One region of the Brevibacillus sp. IT-7CA2 genome, then DNA from elsewhere that is predicted to be linked to it. Evidence: riboswitches for the same ligand, from Rfam matches in the RefSeq annotation. Region 1 holds a riboswitch; the other holds the start of a gene.
The links. Region 1 has a riboswitch for cobalamin ahead of ACM6JA_RS10135 (ABC transporter substrate-binding protein). Riboswitches for the same ligand answer to the same signal wherever they lie in the genome.
Positions count from the first base shown of each region.

Region 2: linked by a shared signal. The riboswitch ahead of ACM6JA_RS21630 (energy-coupling factor ABC transporter permease) and the one ahead of ACM6JA_RS10135 (ABC transporter substrate-binding protein) in region 1 are both predicted to bind cobalamin.

Region 1 is NZ_CATKQT010000011.1:736,057-743,942, forward strand. Features, by position in the region: gene ACM6JA_RS10105 (N-acetylmuramoyl-L-alanine amidase) at 1-571, shown strand, start outside; gene ACM6JA_RS10110 (hypothetical protein) at 556-1,032, opposite strand; gene ACM6JA_RS10115 (YitT family protein) at 1,203-1,859, opposite strand; gene cobU (bifunctional adenosylcobinamide kinase/adenosylcobinamide-phosphate guanylyltransferase) at 2,138-2,704, opposite strand; gene ACM6JA_RS10125 (heme ABC transporter ATP-binding protein) at 2,729-3,505, opposite strand; gene ACM6JA_RS10130 (FecCD family ABC transporter permease) at 3,514-4,551, opposite strand; gene ACM6JA_RS10135 (ABC transporter substrate-binding protein) at 4,553-5,548, opposite strand; cobalamin riboswitch at 5,705-5,855, opposite strand; gene ACM6JA_RS10140 (MBL fold metallo-hydrolase) at 6,007-6,951, opposite strand; gene ACM6JA_RS10145 (pyridoxamine 5'-phosphate oxidase family protein) at 7,120-7,704, shown strand; gene ACM6JA_RS10150 (MerR family transcriptional regulator) at 7,752-7,886, opposite strand, start outside.
Region 2 is NZ_CATKQT010000044.1:411,288-419,173, reverse strand. Features, by position in the region: gene ACM6JA_RS21655 (hypothetical protein) at 1-262, opposite strand, end outside; gene ACM6JA_RS21650 (hypothetical protein) at 458-622, opposite strand; gene ACM6JA_RS21645 (energy-coupling factor ABC transporter ATP-binding protein) at 678-1,526, opposite strand; gene cbiQ (cobalt ECF transporter T component CbiQ) at 1,523-2,320, opposite strand; gene ACM6JA_RS21635 (energy-coupling factor ABC transporter substrate-binding protein) at 2,317-2,601, opposite strand; gene ACM6JA_RS21630 (energy-coupling factor ABC transporter permease) at 2,598-3,362, opposite strand; cobalamin riboswitch at 3,506-3,700, opposite strand; gene ACM6JA_RS21625 (quinone-dependent dihydroorotate dehydrogenase) at 3,833-4,924, opposite strand; gene ACM6JA_RS21620 (GerAB/ArcD/ProY family transporter) at 5,076-6,176, shown strand; gene ACM6JA_RS21615 (spore germination protein) at 6,166-7,548, shown strand; gene ACM6JA_RS21610 (Ger(x)C family spore germination protein) at 7,545-7,886, shown strand, end outside.

The DNA.
Region 1 (7,886 bases):
GGTATCCAAAAGCTCCAAAACGCCAGGCTTAAAAGGAAAAGTCATCGTCATCGACCCGGGACATGGTGGTTCTGATATCGGGACACAAGGAACCAAGTGGAATAGCATAGAAAAAACGTTGAATTACAAAACATCCATGCTGCTTGCCAGCAAACTGCGACAACGCGGTGCGAAAGTCTACATGACGAGGACAAGTGACACAGAAAAGCCTACGCTATCGCAGCGTGTCGTTTTTAGCGAATCCAAGGCGGCAGATGCCTTCATCAGCATCCATTACAATTCTTCTCCGAAGCCAAATAGCGGGACACTTACGTTTTATTATTCGCAAGACAAAGATGAGCCATTAGCTCGAGCGATTGAGTCTCGCCTGGCAGGTGGCATCGGTTTAAGAAGCAACGGCATTTCATTCGGCAATTATCACGTCCTGCGCGAAAACGATGATCCATCCGTCTTAATTGAGCTTGGCTTCCTTTCGAATCCAAAGGATGAGGGTATCGTCCGTACATCGTCCTATCAGGACAAAGCTGCGCAGGCGATTACAGAAGCTCTAGCTGATTACTTCGGTCGATAATCGTAAGGCTGGACACTGTAGGAGAACAGCTTCCGCTCGAATTTCCCTTTGGCACCAATGATCTGATACCAGGTCTCTCCGATCAACAAGTCGGTTGCGAAATCTTTCTCCAGCAGATCGGTAATCAACTCTATGACCGCTTTCTCATTGTCTTTTTGGATTTTCAACGACAAGGCCAGGACGAAATACGCCTGGTCTTCTTCCATTTCCAACAAATGCAGACGGGCTGTACCACGACGTTTGGCGTTAAAACCATCAATCACATTCGACAGACCCTTTTTTGCCTGTACTTTATACTTTGTCGCTTCCCCCCAAGAGGAAATAACCGCATCGTACAACGAAAACGTCAGGATGAAATGGCTGGCGAAATCCTTCGGGTCAAAAGGCTCCGGTCCCATTTGCTTCTCATCCGCTGGTATGACGACGAATGCTTTGTAGTTGCTAAAAAACGGATCGCTCATGGCAGTTCCTTTCCTTCGATAGTATCTGTGTTGGTTAGTATCCACTAGGAAAGCAGGATATTATGTACAAAAACGGTCATAAACGTTCAAAAGACCAAGTCGACATGAAAACCGACTTGGCCTTTTGCTTGCTTTTGTATAGGCATGTTTTTCAACTGAATATCTACTCATTACCGGTGGGTCATCGAGACGCTTCCATGCCCGTGCTCCTCTTCCATGACCTCCATTCCTGCACCATGATTGACGGTCCAGGTGATGACTTGGCTGGAAATGACAACGGCCAAAATGGTATACATCATCTCTTTCATCGGTACGAACCAGAACGACATGCAAAGCACAATGACGTCCAGTAAAAGAAAGACCGTACCAATGGACAATCCCGTGTACTTACTGATCAACAGGGAGAAAATATCGTCTCCACCTGTCGCAGCTCCATAGCGCAGAACCAATCCGGTACCCAGCCCGGTCAATACACCGGACAAGACAGACGCCAGCGGCATCATTCTGCTCATATCCATGACAATCGGTGAAAATCGTTCAAACAAATCGTAAAACCCGGTAAAAGCAAGTGATGCAAAGATCGTGTCCCAAATGAACTGGCGGCCTCTTACTAACCAGGCAACCAAAAACAGTGGAATATCCAGCAAAAGCATCACCATCGCTGGCGACAAGTCAAAGGCGTATTTCGCCAATAACCCCAAGCCAACAAACCCACCTTCAGATAAATGGTTCTGAAAGTTAATGTGATAATACGCAAAAGCAAGTAAACAAGCTCCAAACAAAATCATACTGTAACGCTTAGATAACTGCAGCGCTCTCTTCATCATGGTTTCCTCGCATTTTTGTCGGTTTAGGCACAGACGACCAACCGACTACCGAGGAACATCGCAAGTATAAGTCGCTACTCATACAAAGGGCCTCGCTTTCGTAGTAGATTAGTCGTCTTCAGTGACGATCGACTACTACGAAGCTAGATGTAGGAGAGGTCAAAACGTTTCCAGATCGTCCTATGGGGACGCATGGTATCCTGATCCCTTCCATGGCTTTTCTTGTATTATACCATAAAAAAAGTGAAAAGACGACTCGAAAGCGTCTTTTCACCGAGTTAAAATCGGAAAGCTTGTCCTTTTAACTCCACCGGAATCCCTGCTGTGACAAGAAAAACTTGATCTGCAACAGCTGCCACGCGTTGATTCATCAAGCCCGCTAAGTCACGGAACTTACGGCCCAACGGATGTTGTGGGACGAGTCCGTCGCCTACTTCGTTTGTCACCAGCAAAACCGTCCCTGGGTAGTCTTTTAGCTTGTTTACCAGCACATCAACCTGCTGGAGCACTCGCTCAAACGGCTGCTCCTCTCCATCATGCAGCAACCAATTGGACACCCAAAGGATCAAGCAATCAACCAAAATCACTGTCTGCTGTTCTTGTATGTCCTTTTGTGCTCCCAGCTTCGCTAGCCACTCTGTCAATGCGTACGGCTCCTCGATCGTTTGCCAAGGAAAATTGGACTGCAAGCGGCGGTCTCGATGGTGCAGGATCCGCTCTTCCATTTCCTCATCAGTGATTGGTGCGGTCGCGATGTAAACACCCGAGGAGCCCAAATGAGCCGCGTATTTTTCGGCAAACGTGCTTTTTCCGCTGCGTGCTCCGCCTGTAATGAGTACGATCATGCTTCTGTCTCCTTAAACAACCTCTTATACTTGCGATTGCAAAATAATTTGTGGCAAATGATGGACAGGATGCTCCATGACAATCGGTCTGGTTCCGTATACAGCCTCTATCCTGTCACTTTGCAAGATGTCTTTTGGAGCGCCAACGCTTATCTGCTTTCCTTTATGCAGCATCAAAATACGATCGCAGTATAGGGAGGCCAGATTCAGATCGTGCAGCACAGCAATGACCGTCACCTGCGTCGTCTTTTGCCATTTTCTCACGATGTCCATGAGTTGAATCTGGTACCCGATATCGAGGTAAGTCGTGGGTTCATCGAGCAACAGCACCTGAGGTCTTTGGATTAATGCCTTCCCTAAAGCTACGCGCTGCTTTTCTCCACCACTCAACTGATCCAGTGTGCGCTCTTCCAAATGTTCAAGACCGAGCATCTGAACGATTTCATCAATGAGCGATGCGACATCCTGCTTCTCTTCCCCTAGCCAATTTTGGTAAGGAAAGCGCCCCATCTCCAACACCTCTCGGACACGAAAACCGACTGGCGGCAGACCCTCTTGCTCCAAAACAGCCAGTATTTTGGCAAGCTCTTTGCGTGGATATGAATGAAGCTTTTTCTCTTGAAGCAAAATGTCTCCTGCATCTGCCTTGATGACACCTGAAATCATTTTCAGCAAGGTGGATTTACCGCTTCCATTCGGTCCGATGATGCCAAAAAATTCTCCCTTGTCCACGCAAAAATCGATGCCGTGCAAAACAGGCGTATCTTGATACGATTTTTGTAAGTTGCGCACATTGATCATTACTTACGTTACCTCTTCCTAAAGCGTTTATTTTGCTTCAATAAATAGGCGAAAAACGGTGCTCCCAGAAATGCTGTCACGACACCGAGCGGGATTTCCGTTGGACTCAGCAGCATTCTGGCAAGAGTGTCGGCCCACAGCACATAAATACCACCGCAGATCGCAGCCATCGGAAGTAAAATACGATGGTCAGGACCAACCAGCATTCGGACGAGATGCGGTACCACCAGGCCAACGAACCCGATAATTCCCGCGATAGAAACCGCCGCTGCAGTCAGGAGAGTCGAGACGACTAGAACCACCAGCTTCGTTCGATCCACATGGACGCCGAGATGCGCAGCCTGCCGCTCCCCCAACGCAAATAGGTTTAGGGAACGCGCATAGCTAACGAGCACCATGCCTCCGATGACCAAGTAAGGAATCAAGACGTACGTAAAGGCCCAGCCGCGAAATGACAGGCTGCCCATAAGCCAGAACACGATCTCATTCACCGTCTGGTCGGATAGCGACACCATAAATGAAACGAGAGAGCCGAGAAAAGCCTGCACCACTACCCCAGACAAAATCAGGCTCTCCGTTTGCAGCTTTCCTTGCGTGTTCGCGAGTCCGAGGACGATCCATAGACTGAGCAGTCCTGTAAGAAAAGCGACGACAGGCGTGCTCCATGCACCCAAAAAGCTGATTTGCAAGCCAAAAAGGATCAAGAAAGCTGCTCCGACAGCAGAACCGGATGCCACGCCCATCGTAAACGGATCGGCGAGCGGATTGCGCAAAACTCCCTGAAAGCCCGCTCCTGCAAGTGACAAGCAGGCCCCAATCAAGACAGCCAATACAACGCGTGGAAAACGAACCTTCATGACAATTTGCTCAGATGACTCCGGCCACGTTACGGTGATCCACTCAGACAAGCCAGGGATTTGATGGAGCAGGATGAGCCATACTTGCGAAATGGGGAGGTGTGCCGCTCCCATCGAGATGCTGATGACTATTGATGCCAAAAGGACGAGACAGCTGACTCCTCCCCATATGAACAATCGTTTCTTCATTTTATTTCACCAAATCAGGGTAAATCGCCTTGGCTACTTCGATCAAGCCTTGTGTAATACGCGGACCAGGACGGGACAAAATATTTTGGTCCATGCCAAAGATTTGTTTTTCACGAATCGCCTTCATTTTATCCCAGCCATTACGCTTGGCGATCATATCCTCCAGTTTGACGCCTGTCTTTTCATCGGTAATTCCGCTCGCATACAAAATGACGTCTGGGTCGTTTTGCAAAATCTTTTCTTCACTGATCGGATTCCATCCTTCGGTGTCGGAGGCAATGTTTGTCGCCCCAGCCAGTGTGATGAGTTCGTCCATGAATTCGCCTTTTCCGACTGTCCAGCCTGGGGAAAATTCCAGGTATACCTTTTTCTTCTCTTCCGGTTTTACATTTTTCACTGCTTCTTGAACGTACGCGATATCCTTCTTCATTTGCGCGACGACTTTTTCAGCTTGCTCCTGTGTGTTGGTGATAACGCCCATCGCCAAAACATTGTTTAGGATGTCGTCCATCTTTGTCGGATGGGTAATATAGACTGGCATTCCGAGAGATTTGAGCTTGTCAGCCACTGGCTTTTCCATCGAAATCCCACCAACGACCATATCCGGCGTTTGAGCGAGAATCGCTTCTTCATTTGGTTTGACGACTCCGCCAATTTTCGGCTTTGCCTTCGCAGCATCTGGATAATCATCATAGTCTGAGACAGCTACAATCCGATCTTCCAAGCCTAATGCGAACAAAATTTCTGTCTCGGCAGGTGATGTCGAGACGATTCGCTCAGGAGCTTTTGCAAAGGTTACTTCTTTTCCTGTCGCATCCGTAACTGTCAACGGATACGTTGTTTGTTTTGCAGGCTGCTCGGCCGCATTCTCTTGCGGTGCTGTCTGCGGTGCGCTTGTTTGTCCACCTGGTGCTGGTTGGCCGTTATCGTTACCGGCACAACCTGCGAGGCTCGCCGCAACTAGTAGTGGGATCATAAATTGCAATGAACGTTTCATATGTAGAACTTCCTTTCTGCATGTCTGATTGACTGTACCTTCCAATAAAAAAATCGACCCTTGCTTCCATTCGGAAATCAAAGGGTCGGCACCTCAGGGGCAAACAGACAGGACGGTCTGTTTCCTGAAATAGGCCGATCCTTTCCGCGAAGGCAACAGGCACTAAAACAAACAGGCAGGTCTCCTGGCTTACGGCTGAGGAACGAGCCGATTTACAGTGGCGGGACCGCGTCGGATTTTCACCGACTTCCCTTTTCACCCGATCTTTTTGTTAAAAAGACGAGGCACCTATTTGTTGTTACGTTTGAAATTGTCACAGTCCATGACTCACCCTACATCATAGCATTCCTTGGATGAAAAAAGAATGACAAACACATAAGCCAATACTTTCTTGCCTCCTAAAAATGAAAAACGCCTGAACAAAAGGTTCAGGCAAATGTAAAGCTTTTGGCAGGCTATTACCCTCGTTTGTGCAAACAATCTAGAATGCCCATGGAGCATACTTGTAAATCGAGCTTGAGTACCTCGAAAACTTCGTGGTCACCACTGATGCCTTGTGACTGTAGATGATCCGAGACTCGTTCAAATAACTTACGAGACAGTTCGTCATAGGTTTGCCCGGCAGCAATCGTTGATTCTCCTTCCGCCACAAACACGGGGAGCCACTCACGTATTTGGCGGTACACGTCGTCTACCTGCTCTGACATCCCAAAATGACCAAAGTAAATGCGACTTAGCTTCCGCGCTTCAAAACGGCTTAGAGACGCTAACATGGCATCCGGGTCAAACTGATTCGGCGAAGTAGATGGAAGCACGAGGTGTATGCCATCCTTTTTAAGCTGTGGATAGAGTACACCTGCGGTATCACCTGTGAACATGCCACGGCTTACTGGATCGTAGATGCTGAAGTGATGATTGGCATGCCCTGGCGAATCCAGAAACTCCAACACGCAATTCTCTCCGATCTTTAGTGTATCCCCGTCCCCGCGAATCAAAATCCGCTCCTCGAGAACCGCCTCAATCGGATCAAACAATCGATCAAAATCATCATGATACACCGCTCTCGCCCCTGCGATCAGTCGGCTCGGATCTACGAGATGACGTGCACCTTTCGGGTGGACGACGACCTTTGCGTTCGGACAATCCTTCAGAAACAGTCCTACTCCTCCTGCATGATCCAAGTGTATGTGCGTCACGATGATGTATTTTACTTGTTCCGGTGTATAACCGAGCTTGGCGAGACCGGCCTTGATGTATGGGACGGAGGGGCTTGGCCCTGTTTCTACCAATGTGAGCTCCTCTTCCGCGATCACATACGTCCCTGTACGTTCTGCCCAGCCCATATCGAAACCGTCTATTAAATGGATGCGTTTCCCTAAATAAATTGGCTCTGTTGCTTGCATGTAAATACTCCTCCTTTTCAAAAGTCTCGTGTAGTTATTGTGATGCGTGAATATTTACACTTTACCATCTATTTGGGACGGATTGGGAATGCATAACACAAAATCTTCATATTTTCATGATAATATGAGGGCAGCAAAAACAATTCCATTATCTGGAGGAGTGCGAAAATGGGGAAGCTTTTTTCTGAATTACGACCTGAGCATGAGGCGTTCATCAAGAAGCAACAGATGTTTTTTGTTGCCTCTGCTCCTATGGACACAGATGGTCACGTGAATCTTTCACCGAAAGGGTACGATTCTTTTCGCATATTATCGCCTACCGAGGTCGCCTATTTGGACCTGACTGGAAGTGGAAACGAAACCAGCGCTCATCTCCAGGAAAATGGCAGGATAACTCTTATGTTCTGTGCGTTTGAAGGCCCCCCTCTCATCATGCGCCTATTCGGCAAAGGGACGGTTATTCTCCCAGATACGCCTCGGTGGGATGAGCTCGTAAAAGACTTCCCGCTTCTCCCTGGCGCTCGTCAAATCATTACCGTCAACATACAGGAAGTAAAGACCTCTTGCGGCTGGGCTATCCCCTTCTATTCCTTTTCAAAAGAACGCGACACCCTTCAAAAATGGACCTTGGCTAAAGACGAACAAGAACTGCTTGATTATCAAAAGGAAAACAACGTAGTAAGCATGGATGGATTGCCAACCCCATTGGGACAAAAGCTTTTTCCCACAGTAGGAGGGGATAACGAAAAGTAAAACACAAAGAAGCTGCCCTGCTCGCAGCTTCTTTTTTTGAAATCTCTTTACTTACTCGTATAAATGACCACTGCATCTCTGAGAAACTCGGCTACACCCGGCTGATCCTTGTCATAGTAAGCGGTAAAACGCGGGTCATCGACGTACATCTGGGCAAGACCTGCGTGCGCTTCTTTACTGTA
Region 2 (7,886 bases), on a different contig from region 1:
ACGCCCCTTTTTTGTTGGCGTCTTTCCAAATGAGCATGCCCAAGGTAATAAAGTACCCTTCCTGGAAACGGATGACACCTGTAATAACAGAATTAATCGTGGTCGGAATGATCGCAATCGAGTCATTGAGCTGATTGACGTATTCATACAACACTTTATTGGATTCTCGAAGATCAGCGATTGGTACATGAAGAAGCTGCTTGTCTCTTAATTTTTCTACGAGTTGCTGAACACATAGCGTCTTATTCAAAGTTGAAATCACAACCTCATCACTTCTCCCATTGTAAGTAAGTGCCTTCTTTACGTTATTCGTGATGAATGGACATATCCCTACAAAATTCGCACAAATCTTCTTACCCGCGGTCAAGATTTGCTCTACCGTAAATATTACTTAGACCATTCCATGCAAAAAAGCCCTTCATGCCTTATGTGGCGAAAAGGGCTTTTTGGCGCAAATTTACGCCTTTCCTTTTAAATAATCATCTTTTATCTTCTTTTCCTGCTCGACGGTAGTCATCTCTTTCTCCAATACTTGATACATCAGTTCATCCTTTACATGACGAGAGATTCCTTTTTCCTGATGATTCGGGACCGATGTGCTAGTGACAGAGTCTTGTTCCATACTGTGTACCTCCATGGCTTTTTGGGGTTAGCTTACCCGAAAGCGCCCACTCCATTCACCAAACCCGCTGAACACTGAGCATTTTTCGCAGCTCGTCGACCGAACGTGGAATATTACCGCCAAGTTCCCGCTTCCACTGTTCAGGCAGGGCCTCCCACACATCAACGAGCAACGGCATACCCAGATGAAGACTCTCCAGCATAGTTCTATTTTCCAATGCCTCCTGCGGATCTCCCGCGAACACAAGCCTGCCTTCATCCATGATGCAAATCCATTCTGCCCATTCAAAGGCAATATCCATATCATGTGTCGCCATCAAAACAGTCGTTCCTTGCCGGTGAATGGCATCGAGCTCCCGCAACAAATTTTTTGTCTGATAGCGATCCAGATACGCAGTAGGCTCGTCCAACAGCAAAAGCTCAGGCTCCATGACCATGACCCCCGCGAGTGCCAGACGCCGTTTTTGTCCCAGGCTCAAATGATGAATCGGAGCTTCTGCCAGTTCTCTCAATCCGAATGCATCCAGCACCTTTTCTACCTTTGCCCGGATTACGTCCTCAGGCAGCTTCTGATTGCATAAACCGTAGGATATATCTTCCGCGACCGTGCTTGCGATCAGCTGATGCTCGGGATCTTGAAAGACCAAGCCTACCTTTTGTGTCATCTCTTGCAGTGCGGCTCGTTTGTAGACCAGCGGTTTCCCCTTCCACAGCACCTGTCCCTGCTGTGGCTCGATGATCCCGTTTCCATGCAAGAACAAGGTCGACTTCCCACAGCCATTTCGTCCCAAAAGGACACATTTTTTCCCCTCTGGAATCCATAAGGACAGCCCTGACAGGACGGGGCCCCGCCCTCCCGGATACGTGTACTGCAAATCGATGAACTCCAACAACCGTGATGTCATAACCACCAACCTCCTGTCCACCACTCAAGCAGTACCAGCAGCATACAGCCTGCTATTGATTCCCACTCATAGCGGCGCGAGCGAGCATGTGTATGAAACGAGAGCACCTGCATGCTCTCCCCGAAGCCTCTAGCCGCCATTCCTTTGTGCAAAGCTTCGTATTTGCGCATTGCTCTGACAAACAATTGCGCAACGAGAACCCCTGTATCCCGAAGTGTCGCGCGGAAGCCGCGATGACCTCCGCGAGAACGTTGGGCAATCCATAGCTGATGAGAAATCGTTACCAACACAAAAATAAACCGATACATGATCATTAATAAGTCAGTCACAAGGACAGGCATACGAAGCCGGCGAAGCACCTGCAAGATTTCAGCAAACGGCACGGTAAACAAAATGAAGGCAAAGCAAGATAAGCTCGCCATGGTACGCCAAAATAAAACCCAAACTTTACTAAATGATGACGTAGGCACATAGAGCACATACGAACCCAACTCCCATGCTGCCGCGACCTGGACGTGTACTTCTCCTGCTCTCGCCCCTTCTACCAATAGGGCAGGGAGCCCCGCCACGAAAAACGAGAGCGACACGATCATAAAGACACCATAGATACGGACAGGAATCCGGGCATACACCACTACCCATACCGTCATCCAAACAACGACGGCCATCTGCATCCATACATGTCCCACCAAGACGAGTAGTAACAATGCACTCGCCAGCAATAGCTTATGAGCTGGCGGCAGACGTTTCAGCCTGTTTTGATAAGAGAGAGAATCTAGTTGCAGCCCGTTCATTTTTTCCGTTTATCCAAACGACCTTTGTACAAGCCTACAGCGTAGCCAACCACTCCCGCTCCCAACGCCGCCTGTACCGCAAACAATAGACTCTCCGTCTCTCCCCCTGGTGGTTCTATCAGCGGTTGAAACCACGGCTCGTAATTCGGAGCAATTTCCTTGATCGCTTCCTCTGCCACGCCGTCTGCGCCGCCAAATTCCGAATCCTGCACCAGCAACAGCGGGACAATCGCGAGTACGATTACCCCCGAGAGTAAAAGCCAGTTCCATCCTTTTTTCACAGCGATTCCTCCCGTTTGAGCAAACGAAGCTGTGTAAGCTCTTTTGCGTTGTAAGATAACAACCAGTTCCAAACAAGGACGGTCAACAGACCTTCACTGATTGCGAGCGGTACTTGCGTGAATGCAAAAATTCCTGCAAATTTGGCAAACGAGGCCAACACTCCACCAGATTCAGCTGGAAATGCGAGTGCCAGTTGAATCGAAGTCACCACATAGGTAGCGAGGTCAGCCAAAGCAGCCGCCGCAAAAACAGCCAGACGTTGGCTTCCGTTGACCTTCATGATCATCCGATAGATTCCGAATGCCACTAGTGGTCCTACTACAGCCATGGATACAGCATTTGCCCCTAGTGTAGTCAAACCTCCATGTGCCAAAAGCAAGGCTTGAAACAAGAGCACCATGCTCCCTAACACAGACATCGCAAAAGGCCCAAACATAATGGCGCCAAGCCCCGTTCCAGTCGGGTGAGAGCTGCTGCCTGTAACCGAAGGGATTTTCAATGCAGATAAAACAAACGCAAACGCTCCAGCAACGCCAATAAGGAGCTTCATTTCGGGATGTTCTTTGACAATCTTGTTAATCGAGCGAATCCCAAGAATAAAAAATGGCAAGAAGACAGCCCACCAAAATAAGGCCCAGGATAATGGCAAATACCCTTCCATGATGTGCATCGCATGTCCTGTCTCTGGTTCATTGAGCAAAAAATACAGGACAAAGCCAGCGATCATCAGACAAGTTGATACGAGACGAGATCGATTCATGTTCATTCCTCCTTCACTGACTTTCGTTCTTTGCCTACAAACAAAAAAATCCCATCCATCAATGGACGAGATGTGCACACAAAACAACAGACTGACTATACAGCCTCATTGCCTCGTATTCACCGCTCCTTTCCGCGAAGGTTCTGTGGGTGTGGCTACTAGGTAGGTCTCCTGGCTTCCAGATCCATGCGCTCTTTGTCCTTCCCCATACAAAAATGAGTGGTTTCCTTCTCAAAGAGAGCTCCCTGGTTACAGTGGCGGGACCGCTCGGGACTTTCACCCGATTCCCTGTTACCCTTTATGCGTCACATAAAGGCACCTAACGCCGACAATATGAAATTGACAGACAATTCATGTTTGTCCACATCATTATACCGGATCACTACATAAATCGGAAGAATATAAGCAAAAACGCATAAGTCGATGACCCACTACAAACGGAGCCATCGACCTATGCGTACTTGTTCTATCTATTCTTTTGCGTCTACGCCAATTACTTCACTAATATGTTTAAAACCATCGCGCTGCATGAGCTTGAGCAGCTTTTTGTTAATTTGTTTGGCGATACCTGGGCCCTGATAAATCATCCCCGTATACACCTGAACGAGACTGGCTCCTGCTCGGATTTTCGCGTAGGCGTCTTCGCCGTTATAAATGCCTCCGACACCGATGATTGGTACCTTGTCTCCTACTTCTTGATAAATCTCCTTCACCCAAGCAGTGGAACGCTCCGTAAGAGGTCTTCCGCTCAAGCCACCAGCTTCCTCGGCAAATCGATGTCCGGAAACCGCCTCGCGTGACAGTGTCGTATTGGTAGCGATAATTCCGGAAATGCCTTCTTCAACAGCAGCGTGAACAACATCGCGCATGTGCTCATCCGACATGTCTGGTGCTACTTTCAGCAATATCGGTTTTTTCTTGATGGAACGCGCTTCCATTTCGGTCGCCTTTTCCCTTACTGCACGCACCAAATGACGCAAGCTCTCTGTTTCCTGCAAGTCACGCAGATTCGGGGTATTCGGAGAGCTGATGTTAATGACGAAATAGTGACCGTATGCATAGAGCATGTCCATACATTTGTTATAGTCGATGGCCGCCTCTTCATTCGGCGTTACTTTGTTTTTCCCAATGTTAATCCCAATCGGAACATCTGAGTATGCGTAACCGACCAAATGCTGGGAAGCCAAATACGCACCGTGATTGTTGAAGCCCATCCGGTTAATGACAGCTTGATGTTCCGGCAATCGGAACAAACGCGGCTTCGGATTGCCTGGCTGCCCCTGCGGCGTCAACGTCCCGATTTCCACAAACCCAAAACCAAGAGCACCCAACGCATGATAGACTTCTGCATTTTTATCAAAACCGGCTGCAAGCCCGACTGGATTCGGAAACGTCATTCCCCACAGCTTATTCTCCAACCGCTGGTCTTTTACCTGATAGATCATCTTCAGGATGCTTTTGCCTGGAGCAGAATCCTCCACCAGCCTTAAGGCACCAATTGTCTTTTCATGAATCTCTTCCGCATCTTGCTGGAACAGATAATTTCTTATGAGCTGATACATCGGCTGCACTCCTTACTCTGTTTCTACCTTTTTACCTCATAGTAGAATACCATACTTTTTCGGACGGATGTAACCTTTATACCTGATACATATTTCCAAGCAAGCAGGCAAATCCTAACAGCACCACCACGCACAGGGGGATAAGTCTTTCATGAAAGTGGACGGAAAAATCGGGATTGGTCAAGCCATTATGGTGATGATGCTGACGATCGGCATTACGAACCACGTAACCGTCATCCCCCTCTTATTGAGTAAAGCCGGAAGAGATGCTTGGTTGAGCGTGTTGCTTGCTGGTATCCCCTTTTCCTTCTGGGCGTATCTGCTGTTTGTGATTAATCGAAGTTTGGATCAACAGTCTTTGTATGAATGGATTTCACAACGGTCAGGAAAAATCGTCAGCAATCTCTTGCTCGTTCCAATCATGATTTGCCTGTATCTAATGGCGCTAACGAATCTGATCGATACGCAAACTTGGACAACCGTAAACTACTTGCCTCGAACACCCGAGTGGGTGACCGCTTTAGCCTTGATAGGGCTATGTGTACTCGCTTCTATTGGAGGTATGACCTCCGTTGGAATCACAGCAGGCGTCTTGCTCCCCATAGTCGTGTTGCTCGGATTTTTCGTTGCTTTTGGCAATATTCCCAAAAAGGATTATAGTCTTTTGCTCCCGCTTTTCCAGAACGGTTTTCGTCCGCTGCTACATGGGATGCTTTACGTTGGCGGCGGTTTCACCGAGCTGTTTCTGCTCCTGTTGCTCCAGCATCACGTACGAAAGCCGTTTCGACTCGTACACTTTTTTGTCATGCTCGGTATCACGCTGCTGTTGACACTCAGCCCACTGACAGGGGCAATTGCAGAATTTGGACCTGTGGAGTCCTCTCGTCAACGTTTTCCTGCATTTGAACAATGGCGGCTACTCACGATCGGAAAGGACATCGAGAACATGGAGTTTTTCTCGATTTTTCAGTGGCTTTCTGGTGCTTTTATTCGAATAACGCTTTGCCTGATTCTTTTAGGAGATTTGATCACGATACGAACCCGAAAGCAACGCAAATTCATGATGCTGTTTTTCGGCGGAAGCATGATCGCCTTCACCAGCCTCCCTTACAGCGACATGCAATTCGTAGCCTTCTTATCGCGTGTATACTACCCACTTTACTTCGTCATCATGGTTGTTGTCTCACTCGCGCTCATCCTGATATCCCTGCGCAAACCATCCAGACAGGAGGGGGCCCCTTATGACCCTTGAAGAGGAACTGCGGGAAAAACTCGCGCATTGTGCGGACGTCGTTTTTTTGCGCACGGTCACATCCGAGGACCAGCCTGTATTGATGCTTTATTGCGAAGGACTTGCAGACGTTCGTCAACTACAAGATACGGCATTGCCGCAATTGGAGCGATTCCTGGCTATTGGTGATTTGCGTTCTCTGCCTCTTTTCCCGCTCTTCACGAACCCAGAGTTGTGGATTGAGCGACTGTTTGCAGGAGATTTACTGATTTTCATTGGAAACTCCCCGCCATTCGCCTGGGATATCTCCAATCGACCGGAGCGTAACCCTGAGGAAGCCAATACAGAAATATCGATCAAAGGTCCCCGCGACGGCTTCGTCGAGGATCTCTCCACGAACGTGGCTCTCATTCGCAAGCGTATGCGAACGATTACCTTGGCCTACGAGCCTTTTATTCTCGGAACGCGCTCGCGTACAAGGGTTGCGATGATGTATATCACAGATGGGGTATCTTCGGATCTCGTGGAGATGATGCGTGAGAGGCTCCTCAATTGTAAATCAAAAAAAATCTTGAATAGCGCGATCCTGGAAAGATTGCTTAGTGATAACACTCATTCGTTGTTTCCATTAGTTGATTATACGGGTCGTCCTGACTATGCCATTTACATGCTGCTACAAGGTAAGGTCGTCGTATTGGTAGACGGCTCACCCTTGGCACTCGTGGCGCCTGTAACCTTACTCCAACTAATCAAATCTCCTGAAGACGATCAGTACCCTGTTACCTATGTATGGTTGGAACGCATGCTGCGCCTTGGGGGATTTTGGATCGCGATCTTTCTGCCTGGCTTCTGGATTGCACTGTCCGCCTATAATGTTGAGCAATATCCTTTTCAATTGCTCGCTACCGTTACACAAGGCCGAAAAGGGCTGCCATTTTCCGCGCCAATGGAGCTATTTATCATCTTGTTTATCTTTGAATTTCTGCGTGAGGCAGGCGCCCGCTTGCCCAAAAACGTCGGGCAGACACTGGCATTAGTCGGAGCACTGATTATCGGGGATGCTTCCATTCGTGCAGGACTGACATCGCCCTCGATGCTTTTTATCGGCTCCCTTACAGTCGTTGCCTCCTTCACACTGGTCAACCAGGCATTAAGCGGAGCCGTTACCGTGGCTCGTTTCGCTGTTTTCTTCCTTTCCGCAACCATCGGCATGTATGGCTTTATCCTCGGGATGATTGCCATCGTATACTACTTGTCTACCTTGACCTCCTTTGGCAGATCGTATATTTTGATGGGTTCATCCAACTCCTTGTCCACACTGTTCATTGTCTTGTTCAAGTCCATGACCAGCTTCTTTCGGACGAGATCGGCTAAGGGTGGCGATCATAAATGAAGTACATGCGGATTGCTTCTGCTATGCTGCTGTTGGCAACGACTCTTCTTAGCGGCTGCTGGGACCAGAAATCGATTCAGGACCTTCGCTACTTATCTGCAATTGGCATTGATTACGTCAACAATGAGTATGTTTTATACGCCCAATCCACCGATCTGTCTACCGTCGCCAAGCAGGAGTCATCAACCACCCTTCAAGCACCACCTGCGACCATTTCGATCGGAAAAGGGAAAACGCTTCAGTCTGCCTTTGATAACCTGCAAAAAAACGCACAGGTACCCGTGTTTCTAGGCTTTGTATCCTCCCTCGTATTTCATGAGCGTCTCTTGCAAAAGGGC